4 regions of the Streptomyces sp. NPDC058664 genome follow, and region 2 is predicted to be linked to each of the others. Evidence: riboswitches for the same ligand, from Rfam matches in the RefSeq annotation. Region 2 holds a riboswitch; each other region holds the start of a gene.
The links. Region 2 has a riboswitch for cyclic di-AMP ahead of ACFWUY_RS10835 (transglycosylase SLT domain-containing protein). Riboswitches for the same ligand answer to the same signal wherever they lie in the genome.
Positions count from the first base shown of each region.

Region 1: linked by a shared signal. The riboswitch ahead of ACFWUY_RS03205 (M23 family metallopeptidase) and the one ahead of ACFWUY_RS10835 (transglycosylase SLT domain-containing protein) in region 2 are both predicted to bind cyclic di-AMP.
Region 3: linked by a shared signal. The riboswitch ahead of ACFWUY_RS05475 (transglycosylase family protein) and the one ahead of ACFWUY_RS10835 (transglycosylase SLT domain-containing protein) in region 2 are both predicted to bind cyclic di-AMP.
Region 4: linked by a shared signal. The riboswitch ahead of ACFWUY_RS08040 (peptidoglycan DD-metalloendopeptidase family protein) and the one ahead of ACFWUY_RS10835 (transglycosylase SLT domain-containing protein) in region 2 are both predicted to bind cyclic di-AMP.

Region 1 covers NZ_JBHXRW010000003.1:21,589-25,746, reverse strand. The annotation lists gene ACFWUY_RS03215 (MerR family transcriptional regulator) at 9-749, shown strand; gene ACFWUY_RS03210 (PP2C family protein-serine/threonine phosphatase) at 874-2,085, shown strand; cyclic di-AMP (ydaO/yuaA leader) riboswitch at 2,287-2,433, shown strand; gene ACFWUY_RS03205 (M23 family metallopeptidase) at 2,445-3,590, shown strand; gene ACFWUY_RS03200 (aldo/keto reductase) at 3,753-4,158, shown strand, end outside.
Region 2 covers NZ_JBHXRW010000010.1:56,376-60,533, reverse strand. The annotation lists gene ACFWUY_RS10840 (phosphoribosyltransferase family protein) at 1-671, shown strand, start outside; gene ACFWUY_RS10835 (transglycosylase SLT domain-containing protein) at 665-1,549, opposite strand; cyclic di-AMP (ydaO/yuaA leader) riboswitch at 1,554-1,737, opposite strand; gene ACFWUY_RS10830 (hypothetical protein) at 2,079-2,741, shown strand; gene ACFWUY_RS10825 (LysR family transcriptional regulator) at 2,766-3,644, opposite strand; gene ACFWUY_RS10820 (DMT family transporter) at 3,716-4,158, shown strand, end outside.
Region 3 covers NZ_JBHXRW010000004.1:191,953-196,110, forward strand. The annotation lists gene ACFWUY_RS05465 (cytochrome P450) at 1-620, shown strand, start outside; gene ACFWUY_RS05470 (transglycosylase family protein) at 714-1,823, shown strand; cyclic di-AMP (ydaO/yuaA leader) riboswitch at 2,081-2,254, shown strand; gene ACFWUY_RS05475 (transglycosylase family protein) at 2,258-2,977, shown strand; gene eno (phosphopyruvate hydratase) at 3,361-4,158, shown strand, end outside.
Region 4 covers NZ_JBHXRW010000007.1:28,389-32,546, forward strand. The annotation lists gene ACFWUY_RS08035 (SGNH/GDSL hydrolase family protein) at 1-562, opposite strand, end outside; gene ACFWUY_RS08040 (peptidoglycan DD-metalloendopeptidase family protein) at 725-1,759, opposite strand; cyclic di-AMP (ydaO/yuaA leader) riboswitch at 1,764-1,918, opposite strand; gene ACFWUY_RS08045 (tyrosine-protein phosphatase) at 2,313-3,134, shown strand; gene ACFWUY_RS08050 (DUF6126 family protein) at 3,159-3,314, opposite strand; gene ACFWUY_RS08055 (helix-turn-helix domain-containing protein) at 3,359-4,024, opposite strand; gene ACFWUY_RS08060 (aspartate aminotransferase family protein) at 4,099-4,158, opposite strand, start outside.

The sequences.
Region 1 (4,158 bases), on a different contig from region 2:
TTCCGGGTATGGAGTGGTCGATCCAAGAGATCGCCAAGAAGGCCGGCACCACCAGCCGCACCCTCCGGCACTACGGAGAGCGCGGACTGCTGGAGCCGAGCCGGATCGGCGCGAACGGTTACCGGTACTACGACCAGGCGGCGCTCGTGCGGCTGCAGCGGATCCTGCTGCTGCGCGAGCTCGGGCTCTCGCTGTCCGCCATCGCCGAGGTCCTCGCGGGGCAGCGGGACACGACCGCCGCCCTCCGCACCCATCTCGCCCTGCTCGAACAGGAGCGCGAGCGCATCGGTCGCCGGATCGCGTCCGTGCGGACCACTCTCCACAAGACCGAGAACGGAGAAGAACTCATGGCCGACGAAGTGTTCGACGGTTTCGACCACACGGCGTACGAGGAGGAGGTCACCGAGCGCTGGGGCCGCGACGCGTACGAGAAGGGGGACCGCTGGTGGCGGTCGCTCGACGCCGAGGGGAAGAAGGCGTTCATGGACGAGCAGGCGGGGATCGCCCGCGACTTCGCGCGGGCGCTCAGGGACGGCCTGGCCGCCGGCGACGAGGAGGTGCAGGCGATCACGCGGCGCCAGATCGCGTGGCTGTCGCACACCACGACCCCGAGCAAGGAGTACGTGATCGGCCTCGGCCGGATGTACGTCGACGACCCGCGGTTCACCGCGAACTACGACAAGCACGGCGAGGGGACCGCGGTCCTGGTCCGGGACGCGATGGAGATCTACGCCGAGCGGAACCTCTGACGGCGGCCGGCCGCCTCCGTACGCCGGTCGGCCCCGTGGGAGTCGCCGCCCGGTGCGGGGGCGGCCACCCTGGGAGGGCGCGGTACGGACCGCGGCCGGGTACGGACCGGGCAGGAGAGCACAGGTGGGGCACCCCCTAGGAGCGGGCGACGGCGGGCGACGGGGCGGTGACGGCCGCCACTCGTACGGGCGTGCCCGGCGGTTCATCCGCGCGCTGCCGCCGCTGGTCATCGCCGGCGGGGTCGTCTTCGACCTGCTGACACCGCCCGCGTACACCGCCGCGCCGCTGTTCTCCGCCGCCCCGCTGATCGCCGCGCCCTTCTTCTCCACCCTCACGACCCTCCTCACCGGGATCGCCGCGCTCCTCGCCTCCGTCGGGCTGCACCTCTACAACGGCACCGTCACCGAGGTCCCGACCCTCACCGAGACCCTGACCGTCGCCACCGTCTCCGCGCTCGCCCTCCTCATCAGCCGGGTCGTGCGCCGCAGCGGCGAGCGGCTCGCCTCGGCGCGGGTCATCGCGGAGACCGCGCAGAAGGCCGTGCTGCCGACGCCCGCCGAGCGGATCGGCGGGCTGCAGTGCGCGGCCCGTTACGAGGCGGCGCAGGCGGACGCGTTCATCGGCGGCGACCTGTTCGCCGTCCAGGACACCCCCTACGGGGTGCGGCTCGTCGTCGGGGACGTCCGGGGCAAGGGGATGGACGCGGTGGAGGCCGTCGCCGTCGTCATCGGGGCCTTCCGGGAGGCGGCCGAGCAGGAGCGGAGCCTGGAGGGCGTGGCGCAGCGCCTCGAACGGGCGCTGGCCCGGGAAGGCACCCGCAGGGACGGACTCGACGCCGTCGAGGGCTTCACCACCGCCGTCCTGGCCGAGATCCCGCGCGAGGGCGGGAGCGGCACCTTCAGCGGTTTCGTACGGATCGTCAACCGCGGGCACCCGCCACCGCTGATGCTGTACGCGGACGGGCGCCTGGACACGCTGGATCCGACCGAACCGGCGCTGCCGCTCGGCATGGGCGATCTGGCGGTGTGGCCGGACCGGGCCGAGGGGCGGCCGTACCCGCCGGGCGCGACGCTGCTCTTCTACACCGACGGCCTCTCCGAGGCGCGGAACGCGGCGGGTGTCTTCTACGACCCGGGGCAGCGCCTCGCCGGCCGGATCTTCCCGGGGCCCGAGGAGCTCCTCGACGCGCTGGTGGACGACGTACGGCTGCACACGGGCGGCGGGGCGACGGACGACATGGCGCTGCTCGCGCTGAGCCGTCCCACGACGACGCAGCCGGAGCGGCGCCGCACGATGCCGGTGGTCCCGCCGGCCGGGCCCGGTCACCGGCCGTAGCCGGAAGGTGTCGCTGCGATAACAATTGATCCGGTGTCAGCCCGGGTAGGTTTCGCCAGTTGTTGCTGAAGGGGGGTCAACTCGGGCCATTGTGACCCAATTCAATGAATGATCAAGGGGAACGGCTTGGAATCGGGACCCGCTGTCTATTAACGTTCGATAACGCAGCGCGGTCGTCCCAGCCGCCGCAAGAGGCGGCACCGTGCGCACGCGCCGAATCCTGAAAAGGAACCGGGGAACCACCAATTGGGGTGAATCGGGCCCTTCGCACCTGTGCGACCGTGCCCGTAGGAGACCTTCCTGCTCCGAACCCGTCAGCTAACCCGGTAGGCGAGAAGGAAGGAAAGGAGCGCCCCTTCGTGGCGTCCAACACCCCCGCACCCGAAGTCCCCTTCGACGCCTTCGGAAGTGGTGCGGGTCCTGCCGCCCCGGACACCGAGTGGAACCCCACCGAGGGCTCCCTCCGCGCCGAGAGCCGCTCCGGCGGCCGGCACCGGGTCGTCAAGCAGCGCTCCAACTTCGCCCGCTCCTCCACCGTCCTCGGCGTCGGTGTCATCGCGGCCGTCGGCGCGGGCGGCCTCGCCACCGCGCAGGAGAAGCCGCCGGTGGCCATCTCGCTCCCGGACCTCCCGGACCTCGGTCTGCCGGACGCCCACGACCTTCCCGGCGTCGGCGACCTCCTCCCGGACGCGGGCACGTCGTCGGACGAGGACCTGACGGTCGCCGCGGCCCGCTCCAACCCGAACCCGCTCACCGTCGCCGCGTACACCACCGTCGACGACGACGAGCGGACCGGGACGGCCGCCGAGCAGGTGACGGGGAAGACGGCCGGCACCGCCGACGCGGGCGAGGCCCTGCGTGCGCGCATCCTCCAGCAGGCCGAGCAGCAGCAGGCCTCCGCCGACGCCGCCGAGAAGGCCGCGGCGGAGAAGGCGGCGGCGGAGAAGGCGGCCGCGGAGGCCGCGGCCAAGGCCGAGGCCGCGGAGAAGGCGGCCGCGGAGGCCGCTGCCGAGGCGAAGGCGAAGGCCGAGGCGGAGGCCAAGGCGAAGGCGGAGGCGGAAGCCGCGGCCAAGGCCGAGGCCGAGCGCCTCGCCCAGCTCGCCGCGAGCTACTCGATGCCGCTCTCCTCGTACTCCCTCACCGCCACCTACATGCAGTCCGGCTCGATGTGGTCCTCCGGCTACCACACGGGCCTCGACTTCGCGGCCCCCACCGGCACCCCGCTCAAGGCGGTCCACGGCGCCACCGTCAAGTCGGCGGGCTGGTCCGGTTCCTACGGCTACCGGATCGTCCTGGAGCTGGAGGACGGCACCGAGGTCTGGTACTGCCACCTGTCGTCCATGACGGTCGGCGTCGGCCAGACCGTGGGCACCGGCGAGACGATCGGCCGCGTCGGCGCCACGGGCAACGTCTCCGGCGCCCACCTCCACATGGAGGTGCACACGCCCGGCGGCGACGGCATCAACCCGGCGGACTGGCTCCGCTCCAAGGGCCTGACGGTCTGACCGCCTGACGGTCTGACCGCCGGGCTGCCTGGTCGCCGGGCCTGACCGGCGGGTGGATCGGCGGGCGGACCGGCGGGCCTGAGCAGCGGGCGGACCGGCGGGCCTGAGCAGCGGGCGGACCGGCCGCGGAATAGGCCCGGGGCCGGAGAGGGTTGCCCCTCCATGGCCTCTCTCCGCCCGCTGGGCAGTTCCGACCTGCACGTCTTCCCGCTCGCCCTCGGCGGCAACGTCTTCGGGTGGACGGCCGACGAGACGCGGTCCTTCGCCGTCCTCGACGCCTACGCCGCAGCCGGCGGCAACTTCGTCGACTCCGCCGACGTCTACTCCGCCTGGGCCGAGGGCAACGAGGGCGGCGAGTCCGAGACCGTCATCGGCCGCTGGCTCGCCTCCCGCGGCAACCGCGACGACATCGTCGTCGCCACCAAGGTCGGCGCCCACCCCCGCTTCAAGGGACTGGCCGCCGCCACCATCAAGGCCGGCGCGGAGGAGTCGCTGCGCCGCCTCGGCACCGACCGCATCGACCTCTACCACACCCACTTCGACGACGAGTCGGTCCCCGTCGAGGAGA
Region 2 (4,158 bases):
TGGACCACAACCGCGCCGCCCACGGCCCGGTCGTCCACGACACGGACGTACGGATCCCCGCGGCCGGAGCGGTGCTCGCCGGGCGGCTCGCGGTGCCCGAAGGGGCCGCGGGCATCGTCCTGTTCGCCCACGGCAGCGGCAGCAGTCGGCACAGCTCCCGCAACCGGGCGGTCGCGACGGAGCTCAACCGGGCGGGCCTCGGAACGCTCCTCTTCGACCTGCTCACCGAGACGGAGGCGGCCGACCGGGCGCGTGTCTTCGACACGCCCCTGCTCGCGGGCCGGCTCGCCGGTGCCACGGACTGGCTCGCCGGGCGGCCCGAGGGCGCCGGCCTGCCGCTCGGCTACTTCGGTGCGAGCACGGGAGCCGCCGCCGCGCTGTGGGCGGCGGGCGAACCCGGGTCGTCCGTGGCCGCCGTCGTCTCACGCGGCGGCCGACCGGACCTCGCGGCCGACCGCCTGGCCCAGGTGCGGGCGCCCACGCTCCTGGTGGTGGGAGGCAGGGACGCGCTGGTCCTCGACCTCAACCGGCGGGCGGGCGCCCTGTTGCGCTGCGAGAACCGGCTGGCCGTCGTGGAGGGCGCCACCCATCTCTTCGAGGAACCCGGTGCCCTGGAGGAGGTGGCGGAGCTGGCCACCTCCTGGTTCACCGAGCACTTCCGGGATCAGTAGGGGCCGTTGACGTTGTCGATGGAGCCGTAGCGGTCGGCCGCGTAGTTGCAGGCGGCGGTGATGTTGGCGACCGGGTCGTACAGATCCGTGGACGTGCCCGGCACGTGGTAGGCGTCGAAGGTCGGCTGGATCACCTGGAGGAGCCCCTTCGAGGGGGTGCCGTTCACCGCGTTGATGTCCCAGTTGTTGATGGCCCGCGGGTTGCCGGACGACTCGCGCATGACGTTGCGGAGGATCCCGTCGTAGGAACCGGGGATACCGCGCTGGGCCATGATGTCCAGCGACTCCCGGATCCAGCCGTCGAGGTTGTTCGCGTACTGGGTGGCGGCGGCCGGGGCGGCCTTGACCGGAGCGGCGGCCGGGGCGGCGGCAGGAGCGGCCTGCGCGGCGGAGGCTCCGGTGGAGGTGGCGGCGGCCGGGGCGGCCGCCCGGCGCTCGGACCGGCTCGCCCGTTCGGCCGAACCGGACTTCTTCGCCTGTGCGGGGGTGGCCTTCACGGAATTCCGACCGACCGTCAGTTCAAGACCGGGGTGAATGAGTGACGGGTTGTCACCCACCGTGCTCTTATTGGCCTTGTAAAGGCTCTTCCAGCCGCCCTGAATTCCCTTCTTCTGGGCGATCAGGGAAAGCGAGTCGCCACTGACGACGGTGTACGTACGCGCGGCGGCCGGGGCGGCGGGAGCCTTGGCCGGGGCTGCTGCGCCGAAAGCGGCGGCGGGCTGGGCGGCGACCTCCGGGGTTCCGGAGACGGGCGCGGCGCCGGCCGCGCCGGGGGCGAGCAGGGGGAGGGCGAGGGCGGCCCCACCCGTGCCGACCAGCGCGAGTCCACGGGAGACGGGGTTGCGACGGGGGCGGCGGTGCTTACCGTGTGCAGGCATGACGGATTCCTCTCCGGCGCCTTCGGGGTGAGCTGTCGGGTTCGGACTGGAGATGTCCGGCCGCACGCACGCGGCTTCACCCCGAGCCGTCCCGGAATCCGGGCCGGCGTATTCGTGGGTCCCCCGCTCCTGCCGTCGGGTGAAAGGGAGGTATTACGAGCGGTGGCAGGATTCGGCGATCCGCTCGAATGGAGGTGACCGTAGGCCAGTGACGCGACGGAGAACAAGAGGAGCGGATGCCGTCGTTCGGCCGAAGGATCACATAATTCGCGGAATTCAAGATCGACCGTCGGCCGGGCCGGCCGAACTTCCTTGCGCCGTGCGGAATGCGCCGGTTCCGGGCGCGGGTGGGGGCGGGGGAAAGTGAGTCGCGTCACCAGGCGTTCAATGTCCGTATATGCACCTTAAATCTGTTAATAGGGAAGTGTGTTGTAAAGAGCTGGTCGATCGTGGGGCACTCAAGGGCATAGGGCGCAAAGCCGACATTCGTCCTGAACGATGGAGTGACCCCGACCGAGGAGCCGCCCGGATGTCGCCCTCCGCCCCCCTGCTCACCCCCGAGACCCTCGACCGCCAGGCCGCCGCCCTCTACGAGAGCGCCACCTGGCAGCGGATCGTCACGGACTGGACCGCCGCCCCGCCGTCCGCGCCCGTCCCCGCGCCCGAGATCACGCCCGTCCCCGCGCCCGACGCGGCACCGAACGCGGCGCCGGACGCCGAGAGCTGGAGAGCTCTGCTCACCGTGCCGGTGGACCGGCTCGTCGCCGACGCGCTCGACGCACTGCCGCCACCCCTTCCCGCCGAGCGCCGCCTCCCGGGGCGGATCGGAGCCGTACTGCCCGACCGGCTGCACGCCTGGCGGCGGGTCGGCCGGTCGGAGCTGCGCCCCTCGGTCCACCTCGGCTACGCGCGCCTCGTGCTGGCGGAGTGGGGCTGGCAGAACGCCCCGTACAAACTGCGCGACGTCCGTGGGGCCCGGTGCGTCTGCGGCGCCCTCCTCGCCGCCCACCGGCTCGGCTACGGCAGCGCGACGACGATGAACGAGGGGGCCGCCTGGATCATGGCCGAACTCCGGTCCCGGGGGTGGCGGGACCTGATCGGACCGTGGAACCGGGCCCCCGGCCGTACCGCGGCGGACGCCCTGGCCCTCCTCGACGCCACGATCCACCGCGCCGCACACGCCGGCCGCTGAGGGCCGCCCCGCGCGCCGCCCCCGTCACACCTCCTGAAGGGCCGTGAGGAGACCCCGCACGGCAGGCAGGGTGAGCGAGGACTCCCGTACCGCCGCGTGGATCGAACGGACCGGCTCAGGACCGCGGACCTTGCGGACGACCACGTTCGGGTGGCGGCTGCCCAAGCCGGTCAACGGGATCAGGCTCACGCCGAGACCGGCCGCGACGAAGCCCTGCGCGGTGGCGTACTCCTCGCACTCCACCGCGATGTCCGGGGTGAACCCGGCCGCCGCGCACGCCTCCATCACCGCGTCGAGGCACGGGCCGGGGCGTTCGCTGCCGACCCAGGGCTCGGCGGCGAGCGAGGCGAGGTCGACGGCGGCGCGGCGGCCGGCGAGCGGATGGCCCTTGGGCAGCACGGCCCGGTAGGGGTCGTCGAGCAGATGGACCAGCCGCAACCCGTCGCCGGACGCTCCGGGGCCGCCGCCCCGGGGCCGTACCACCAGGGTGAGGTCGGCGTCCTCGTCGGGAGCACCGTCGGAGATCCTCAGCTCCACGCGTACGCCCGGGTGTTCGGTGCGGAAACGGGCCAGGGCGGGAGCGACGAGATCGGCGCCCGCCGTGGCGAAGTAGTGGACCGCGATCTGCCCGGTGCGGCCCGCCCGCAGATCGGCGAGGGCGGTCTCGGCCTCGGCGACCTGACGGCCGATGACGGCGGCGTGCTCGGTGAGCAGCCGCCCGGCGGCCGTCGGACGCACGCCCCTGCCGAACCGTTCGAGCAGCGCGATGCCGGCCTCCTTCTCCAGGACGCCGATCTGCTGGCTCACGGCCGAGGGGGTGTAACCGAGGTGCGCGGCCGCGGCGGTCACGGAGCCACTGCTGACGACGGCCCGGAGCACCTGCATGCGTCTCACATCGAGCATGTAGCACAGCTTAACGCCGACCCCACGATTCATCGCTTGTCCTGTCGGATGGGGCGGAGGACCGTGAGGACATGACATCGGCGACACGCATGGGCGTCCTGGCCCTGCTCTGGGGCTCGGGCTTCCTCTGGATCAAGATCTCCCTCAACGAGGGCCTCGGTCCCGGGTGGATCACCTTCGTACGGTGCCTGCTGGGCGCGGCGGTGCTCCTCGCACTCGCGTACGCGGCGGGACAGCGGCTGCCACGGGACCGGGCGACCTGGGGACGGCTCGTCGTCGCCGCCTTCTTCTGCAACGCGCTGCCGTTCCTGCTCTTCTCGGTCGGAGAACAGACCGTGGACAGCGGAGTGGCGGGCGTACTCAACGCCACCACCCCGCTCTGGTCCCTCCTCATCGGCCTGGCCCTGGGCTCCGAACGCCCCCTGCGCGCCGCCCGGTCGGCCGGCCTCGCGCTCGGCTTCGCCGGAGTCCTGCTGATCTTCGCGCCCTGGAGCCGGGGGACCGGCCTGATGAG
Region 3 (4,158 bases), on a different contig from region 2:
GCGCGAGCGACCACGGTGACCACCTCACCGAGGCCGAGGCCACCGCGATGTGCTTCGTGCTCCTCTTCGCCGGTTTCGAGACGACCATCAACCTCATCGGCAACGGCGTCCACGCCCTGCTGCACCACCCCGAGCAGCGCGAGCGGCTCCAGGCCTCGATCGCGGCGGGCCAGACGGGCCTCCTGGAGACCGCGGTGGAGGAGCTGCTGCGGTTCGACGGGCCGGTGGAGATGGCCACCTGGCGGTACGCGACGCAGCCGCTGACCATCGGCGGGCAGGAGATCCCGGCGGGGGACCCGGTGCTCGTGGTGCTCGCCGCCGCCAACCGGGACCCGGAGCGGTTCGCGGGACCGGACACGCTCGACCTCACCCGGCGCGACAGCCAGCACCTCGGGTACGGGCACGGCATCCACTACTGCCTGGGCGCGCCGCTCGCCCGCCTCGAGGGGCAGACGGCGCTCGCGACCCTGCTGACCCGCCTTCCGGACCTGCGACTTGCCGCCGACCCGGCCGAACTGCGCTGGCGCGGCGGGCTCATCATGCGGGGATTGCGCACGCTTCCGGTGGAGTTCTCCCCGTCCGTACCGCTCCGGCACGGTGACGGCGTATCAGAAATGTGATCTTCGCGTGATCGTGAGGCCATCGACTTGTGACGAGCGTTCGAATACCGCTACGTTCGCCGCAATCCCAGCCGTCACGCGAAAGGCGCTCCTATGCGTTCCGGGAACGGACGACACCGTCGCCCCCGTCAGGCCCCCGCCATCGTCGTCGCCGCCGGTGTGACCGGATCCGCCATGGCGCTGCCGCTGCTCGCCACCGGGTCCGCCTCCGCGGCCGACGCCGCCACCTGGGACCGGGTCGCCGAGTGCGAGTCCGGCGGCCAGTGGAGCGCCAACTTCGGCAACGGCATGTACGGCGGCCTCCAGTTCACCCAGGACAGCTGGGAGCGGAACGGCGGCCTGGCGTACGCGCCCAGCGCCGACCTGGCCAGCCGCGCCCAGCAGATCGCGGTGGCCGAGAAGGCGCTCGCCAAGGGCTCCGTCGAGTGGGCCACCTGCGCGCCGATCGCCGGCCTGACGAACGACGGCAGGGCCCCCGGCGTGGACCCGGGGCCGGCTTCCGTCCCGAAGGTCCCCACGGGGCCGGTCGTCGAGTCGAACCGGACCGCGGGCCTTCCGGAGGGCTCCACGGGCTCCACCGCGACCGAGGAGACCGCGAGGCGGGCCACGGGCGCCGTCACGCCGACCGCCCCCGCCTCTCCGACCGCGCCCGCCACGCCGGTCTCGCCGACCGCGCCCGGCGTGCCGACCACCCCGGTGAGCCCCTCCGCGCCGGCCGACACGACCGCGCCGACCACTCCGGTCACCCCGACCACCCCGGTCGCCCCTGACGCCTCCACCACGCCCGGTGCGCCCGGTTCGTCCGTGATGCCCGGCACTCCGGAAGGTGACGCGACGTCGGCCACTCCCGGAAGCGGGAAGCATCGGGGCGAGGCCGCACCGGAGGAAACCGGCAAGGCGGACAGTTCACTCGAATCGGGTAGACACGCCTCGTCCGGGAGCAAGGTGACCGAAACGCCCATCGCATCGACGCCGGTTGACGAGGCGAAGGGTGCGGGCGCAACGGACAGTCAGGACACTTCGGACGCGTACACCGTGCGGCCGGGCGACAGCCTGTCCGACATCGCGCAGAAGAACGAACTCCCCGGAGGCTGGACCGCCCTCTACGACGCCAATCGGCGGACGGTGGGCATCGATCCGGACCTCATCCTTCCTGGTCAGAGCCTCGAATTGACGGACATTTCGCCCGCGACGGCCGAGTGATTCGAGGCCGTATGTCCGGTTCTGCGTAAGTGAGACATGGGTCTCTTCGCCCCAACTGGCGTGTCTTGGCCGTACCTTTTGTCTCCGCCACCTCTCACCTGCGTAAACGCCGCCCACCGGAGGGCAAGTAGGGGCGATATTTCCGCAATGCGCCTCTTTGAACTTCCGGTGGGTCTGTGTCTACGGTCTTACCGCTCGCCACCGCGGGCCCCGTCGACCGAAACGCCGAATCCTGCCGTCGGCCGATGGGAACAGTCGTCGCGCAAGCGCCGAAGGCAGGAGTGGGGGACCCAAGGTAAGTGCCGGTTCCGGCCGTTGAGAAAGACGGCCGACGATCGGCTTGGGGTGAAGCCGCGTGCTAGGACACGCGGCCGGGCAACTTTCCGGCCCGAACCCGACAGCTCACCTCACAGGCGTCGGTGAGGAGAATCTCCATGCTGTTTTCCGGCAAGGGCAAACACCGCCGTCCCTCCAAGGCCACCCAGGTCGTCGCGCTCGTCGGCGTCACCGGTGTCGCCGTCGCGGCCCCGCTGATGACCGCGGGCACCGCCTCGGCCGCCACGGCCTCCGAGTGGGACCGCGTCGCCCAGTGCGAGTCCGGCGGCAACTGGTCCATCAACACGGGCAACGGCTACTACGGCGGCCTCCAGTTCTCGGCCTCCACCTGGGCCGCGTACGGCGGCACCGCCTACGCCTCGACCGCCAACCAGGCGTCGAAGTCCCAGCAGATCGCCATCGCCGAGAAGGTCCTCGCGGGCCAGGGCAAGGGCGCCTGGCCGAGCTGTGGCGTGGGCCTCTCCGGAGCCTCCTACGACGGCGGCGCCGCCGAGAGCGCCCCGCAGCAGAGCGCCCCGCAGCCGGAGCGGAAGGCCGAGCAGCCGACCACCCGCAGCGAGCAGCGCCAGGCTCCGCAGCCGAAGAGCGCGCAGACCGCCGCGCCGAAGGCCGCCGCCAAGAAGACCGTCACCACCCCGACCGGCAAGAAGGTCGAGAAGGGCGACGGCGAGTACAAGGTCGTGACCGGCGACACCCTCAGCACCATCGCCCGGGCGCAGGGCGTCGACGGCGGCTGGGCCGAGCTCTTCGAGCTGAACAAGGACGTCGTCGAGAACGCCGACCTCATCTACCCGGGCCAGCAGCTTCACCTGAAGTGAGCCCGGCGGTCCGCGTGAGTCCGGCGGCTCACGCGGTCCCCACGACCCTCCCGCGGTGACCACCCCGACCCGGCGCGCCCCTTCCCCCGTGCGCGCCGGGCCGGGGTTCCCCGTTTCCGGGAGGAAGCCGGCCCCGGCTCTCCGCCTCCGGGAGGGAGCCGGCCGACCCCGACTCTCCGTTTCGGGACGACCCGGTGATTACCGCCCGGTAGATCCGGGGTCCTTCGTCCCGTGATGCATGCCCTTGGGTCCTTTTTCGTCCCAGGGGGCGGGCGCCCGGCGGGCCGGAGCCCCCGAGCCGGTTAGGCTCTTGTCGCAAGGCAAAGCGACCCTGCACCGGCCTTGCGTCACATCCAGCGTCACATCCCAAAAAGGAGATGCTCGTGCCGTCCATCGACGTCGTCGTAGCCCGGGAAATCCTGGACTCCCGAGGCAACCCCACGGTCGAGGTCGAGGTCGGCCTCGACGACGGCAGCACCGGCCGTGCTGCTGTTCCGTCCGGCGCCTCCACCGGTGCGTTCGAGGCCATCGAGCTTCGCGACGGTGACCCCAACCGCTACCTGGGCAAGGGTGTCGAGAAGGCCGTCCTCGCCGTCATCGAGCAGATCGGCCCGGAGCTCGTCGGCTACGACGCCACCGAGCAGCGCCTGATCGACCAGGCGATGTTCGACCTGGACGCCACCGAGAACAAGGCCTCCCTCGGCGCCAACGCCATCCTCGGCGTCTCCCTCGCCGTCGCGCACGCCGCGTCCGAGGCCTCCGACCTCCCGCTCTTCCGCTACCTCGGCGGCCCGAACGCGCACCTGCTGCCCGTTCCGATGATGAACATCCTCAACGGTGGGTCGCACGCCGACTCCAACGTGGACATCCAGGAGTTCATGATCGCCCCGATCGGCGCGGAGTCCTTCTCCGAGGCCCTTCGCTGGGGTGCGGAGGTCTACCACACCCTGAAGAAGGTCCTGAAGACCAAGGGCCTGTCCACCGGTCTCGGCGACGAGGGCGGCTTCGCGCCGAACCTCGAGTCGAACCGCGCCGCCCTGGACCTCATCATCGAGGCGATCAAGGAGGCCGGTTACGAGCCCGGCCGTGACATCGCGCTCGCGCTCGACGTCGCCGCCTCCGAGTTCTACAAGGACGGCTCGTACGAGTTCGAGGGCCAGTCCCGCACGGCCGCCGAGATG
Region 4 (4,158 bases), on a different contig from region 2:
GCGAGAGGTGCAGCCGGTCGCCGTCCCAGGCGCGCCGGTCCTGCACCGACCTGAGGGACCACAGGTCGAGGACCGGGCAGTCGTAGCGGTCCGCGATGGCCCGGACGTGGGCGGTGTAGGTGGCGATCTTGCCGCGCAGGTGCCTGAGCACGGGCACGTCACGGGTGTCGAAGCCGGTGGTCACCATGACGGTGCCGACGGCGGAGGTCAGTTCGGCGACGGCGCGCTCGAAGCGCTCGGCCACGTCGTCGGGGTCCGAGCCGGGGCGGATGATGTCGTTGCCGCCGGCGCAGAAGGTCACCAGGTCGGGGGCGAGTTCCTTCGCCCGGGGGACCTGTTCCGCCACGATCTGGTCGAGGAGGCGCCCGCGTACGGCCAGGTTGGCGTAGCGGAAGGCGTCGTGCTCCGGCAGCTGGTCGGCGAGCAGGACCGCGAAGCGGTCCGCCCAGCCGACGTACGTCCCGTCGGGCCCGGGGTCTCCGACGCCCTCGGTGAAGCTGTCACCGATCGCCGCGTACGACCCGAATGCGTTCTTGTCTCTTGATCTCGAATCGTCTGCCACGGGAGCACATCCTTCCCTTTCGGGTGTGACCTACGCGACCGTAAGGAGGGGTTGACGCCGGGTGACATATGCCACCGATAAAGAATTTGCCAAGCCGGAATAGAGCGGGGAACGCGCGCGGCCCGGCACAGGAGTGCCGGGCCGCGCGGGAGTTGACGTGCGTCAGATGGAGACGCCGTGCTGGCGCAGGTAGCCCAGCGGGTCGATGTCGGAGCCGTAGCTCGGCGAGGTGCGGATCTCGAAGTGGAGGTGCGGGCCGGTCGAGTTGCCGGTGGAGCCGGAGAGACCGATCTGCTGACCGCCGCCGACCGTCTGGCCGGAGGAGACGGAGAGGGAGGAGAGGTGGGCGTACTGGGAGTAGTTGCCGTCGGCGTGCTGGATGACGACCTCGTTGCCGTAGGCGCCGCTCCAGCCGGCCGAGACGACCGTGCCGGCGCCGACGGCGCGGACGGTGGTGCCGGAGGAGGCGATGAAGTCGGCACCGGTGTGGTAGCCGGAGGACCACATGGAGCCGGAGGCGCGGTACGGGGTGGAGACGCCGCCGTCGACCGGTGCGACCCAGCCGGACGCGGAGGTCGAGGCGCCGGAGCTGGAGGAGCCCGTGGACTGCGCGGAGGAGGACGAGGACGAGGAGTCCGTGGACTGCGCGGCGGCGGCCGGGGCGGCGGGGCGCTCGCCGCCGCGGGAGGCGCGCGGGGTGTCACCGTTCTTCGCGGAGGACCCGGCGGAGCTCTTCTGGGCCTTCGGGGCGGCGGCCTTGGGCGCGGCGCTCTTCGGGGCGGCGCTCTTCGGGGCGGCGGCCGCAGCGGTGCTCTTGGCTCCGAGCGTGAGCTTCATGCCCGGCAGGATGAGCGAGGGGTCCTCGCCGACGACCTGGCGGTTGTCGGCGTACAGCTTCTGCCAGCCGCCCGCGAGGTCGTGCTCGGAGGCGATCTTCGACAGGTAGTCACCCCGCACGACGGAGTACGTCTTCGGCGCGGCCTTCGCGGCGGGCGCGGCCGGGGCGGCGGCGGGGGCCTTCACCTGGGCGGCGGCGACGGTGGCGGGGGCCGCGGCCGGGGCGGCCTGCGTGGCGGCGTGGGCGCCGGTGGCTCCGAGGAGCGGGAGGGCGACGACGGCGCCTCCGGTACCGGCGGCGGCGATCGAGCGGGTGAGGCGGCTGGACTTGGTACGGCGGTGCTTACCCTTCGCGGGCATGGCGAATTCCTCTCCGGCGCCTGCGAGGTGAGCTGTCGGGTTCGGACTGGAGATGTCCGGCCGCGCTCTCACGCGGCTTCACCCCGAGCCGTCCTGCGTCGCGGGACCGGCGTACTTCCTGGGTCCCCCGCTCCTGCCACGCATGGGTGAGTGGGAATTCCGGACGGTGGCAGGATTCGGCGGTCCGACCGGATTGACGGTGACGCTAGACGAGGGGGTCGGCACGGACAAGCCGCTGATTTCCACCGGCTTTCCCCGCTCTGTCTTCCGCCGGGAATTCCGGTCACCCTCCGTGGATGACGGACCTTCGATTTCCCTTTTGCGTACGGCAATTGCTTCCGGCCGTCGGCCACGATCCGTCACTTCTATGACCCTGCTCACGCACCGGATCCCATCTCACCCGTAAACAGGGCGCGTTATACGCAAGGCCCCAATACGGACAGATCGCCCATTCCTGCTCCCGGGGGGTGCGCCGCCACCGTCCCGCCTGGATGATTGCCCCTGGAACCCATTCCGCGTCGGGCACCCCGAACGTCGACCACCAGGAGCATCCGTGACGCAGCAGCTGCCGCAGGTCCCGCCCACCGAACTGAACGAACCCGAGCTGGTCGAGGTCCGCAACTTCCGGGACGTGGGCGGCCTGCCGACGACGGACGGGCGCGCCGTGCGCCCCGGCCGCCTCTTCCGCAGCGGTCACCTCGCCCACGCGACCGGGACGGACGTCGCCTTCCTCGACTCGCTGGGGCTGCACACCGTCTTCGACTTCCGGAACCTGGCCGACCGGAAGGTCGAGGGTCCGGACGTCGAGCTGCCCGGCGTGCGGAACGTGAACATACCCCTCAACGATCCGGCGGACGGCAAGGAGTTCTGGAAGCTGGTCCGCGACGGCGACATCGAGCAGCTGCGGGAGATCCTCGGCGACGGCAAGGCCGCCGCCCGCATGTCCGACTCGTACCGGAAGATGGTGATCGAGCGGACCGCGGAGCACAGCCGGATCCTGCACTCCCTGGCCGAGGACAGCCTGCCCGCCCTGATGCACTGCGCGGCCGGCAAGGACCGCGCCGGGCTCTCCATCGCGATCACCCTGCTCGCCGTCGGGGTCGAGCGCGCGGCGATCGAGGCCGACTACGTGCTGTCGAACGAGCCGCACCGCCGCTACAAGGTGCGCCGCGGCTCCACCGCTCCGGACGCCATGTCGCCCGAGGTGATGGAGCTGCTGAGCCCGCTGTTCGACGCGCGGGTGGAGTACCTGCGGGACGCCTTCGAGACGATCGAGGCGACCTGGGGCTCGGTGGACGGCTACCTCGCGGACGGCCTGAAGCTGACCGCGGAGACCCGGGAGCGCCTGCGGGAGCGGCTGCTCACCGAGGCGTAGCCGACGGCCCGGCCCGGAACTCCCCTACTGGTTCTGCCCGCCGAGCATGAAGAGCAGGTAGAGGAAACCGGCGAAGAGGTGGCCGGCGATCAGGTAGGCGAACAGGCGGAGGACCAGCCCCTTGGGGAACTTGCCCTCCCCGCGCTCCTCGCCGGTCACCGGTCGCGACTTCCTTGACATGTCGGGCATATCGGTCCTTTCGGAGGGATGAAGAGCCGCGGGGATCAGCGCCGGTGCGGGGTCCCGTCACCGAGGCACAGCTCGGCCGCGGGACTCTGCATCAGGGTGTGGACGAACAGCAGCTCCGCCCCGCCGGGGGTGGCGGCGCCGATCCGGTGCGGGGTGAGCGAGTCGAGGTGCGCGCTGTCCCCGGGGTCGAGGACATGGACGGCCTCGCCGAGCGCGAGCCGCACCCGGCCCTCCAGGACGTGGATCCACTCCTCCCCGGGGTGGACGCGCACGATGTCGGCCCGGGTGGCGTACGGCACGTGGACCCGCAGGCACTGCAGGGCGCGCCCGGCGCCGCCCGCCTGGCGGTAGATCCATCCGTCGGCCTCGACCGGTTCGGAGCGGCCGGCCCGGACGACGGGGTCACGCTCGGGCGGCGCCTCGCCGAGGAGCTCGGAGACCGTCGTACCGTAGATACGGGCGAGGGCGAGCAGCATCGGCAGCGAGGGTTGTCTGTTCCCGGTCTCCAGGCGCGAGAGGTGGGCCGGCGAGAGGCCGGCCCGCTGGGCGGCGGTCTCCAGGGTGAGCCCCCGGCGGCGGCGCAGGGCCCGCAGCTGCGGGGCGACGTCCGGCAGGGCACCCGGAGACGGGGAGGCGGGGCCGGGGTCGGCGGGAGCCGGCGAGGCAGGGTCCGGGAAGGTCTCCCCGGGGACGTGGTCCATGCGTCCATTCCGCCAGCTTCGTGCCTCTGAGGCAAGTTTCTTGCCTCAGAGGCAAAAGTCGGAGGGTGTGGGCGTCAGCGCTGCGCGACCGCCTGCTTGACCAGTGTCCTCCCGAAGTCCCACATCAGCCCGCC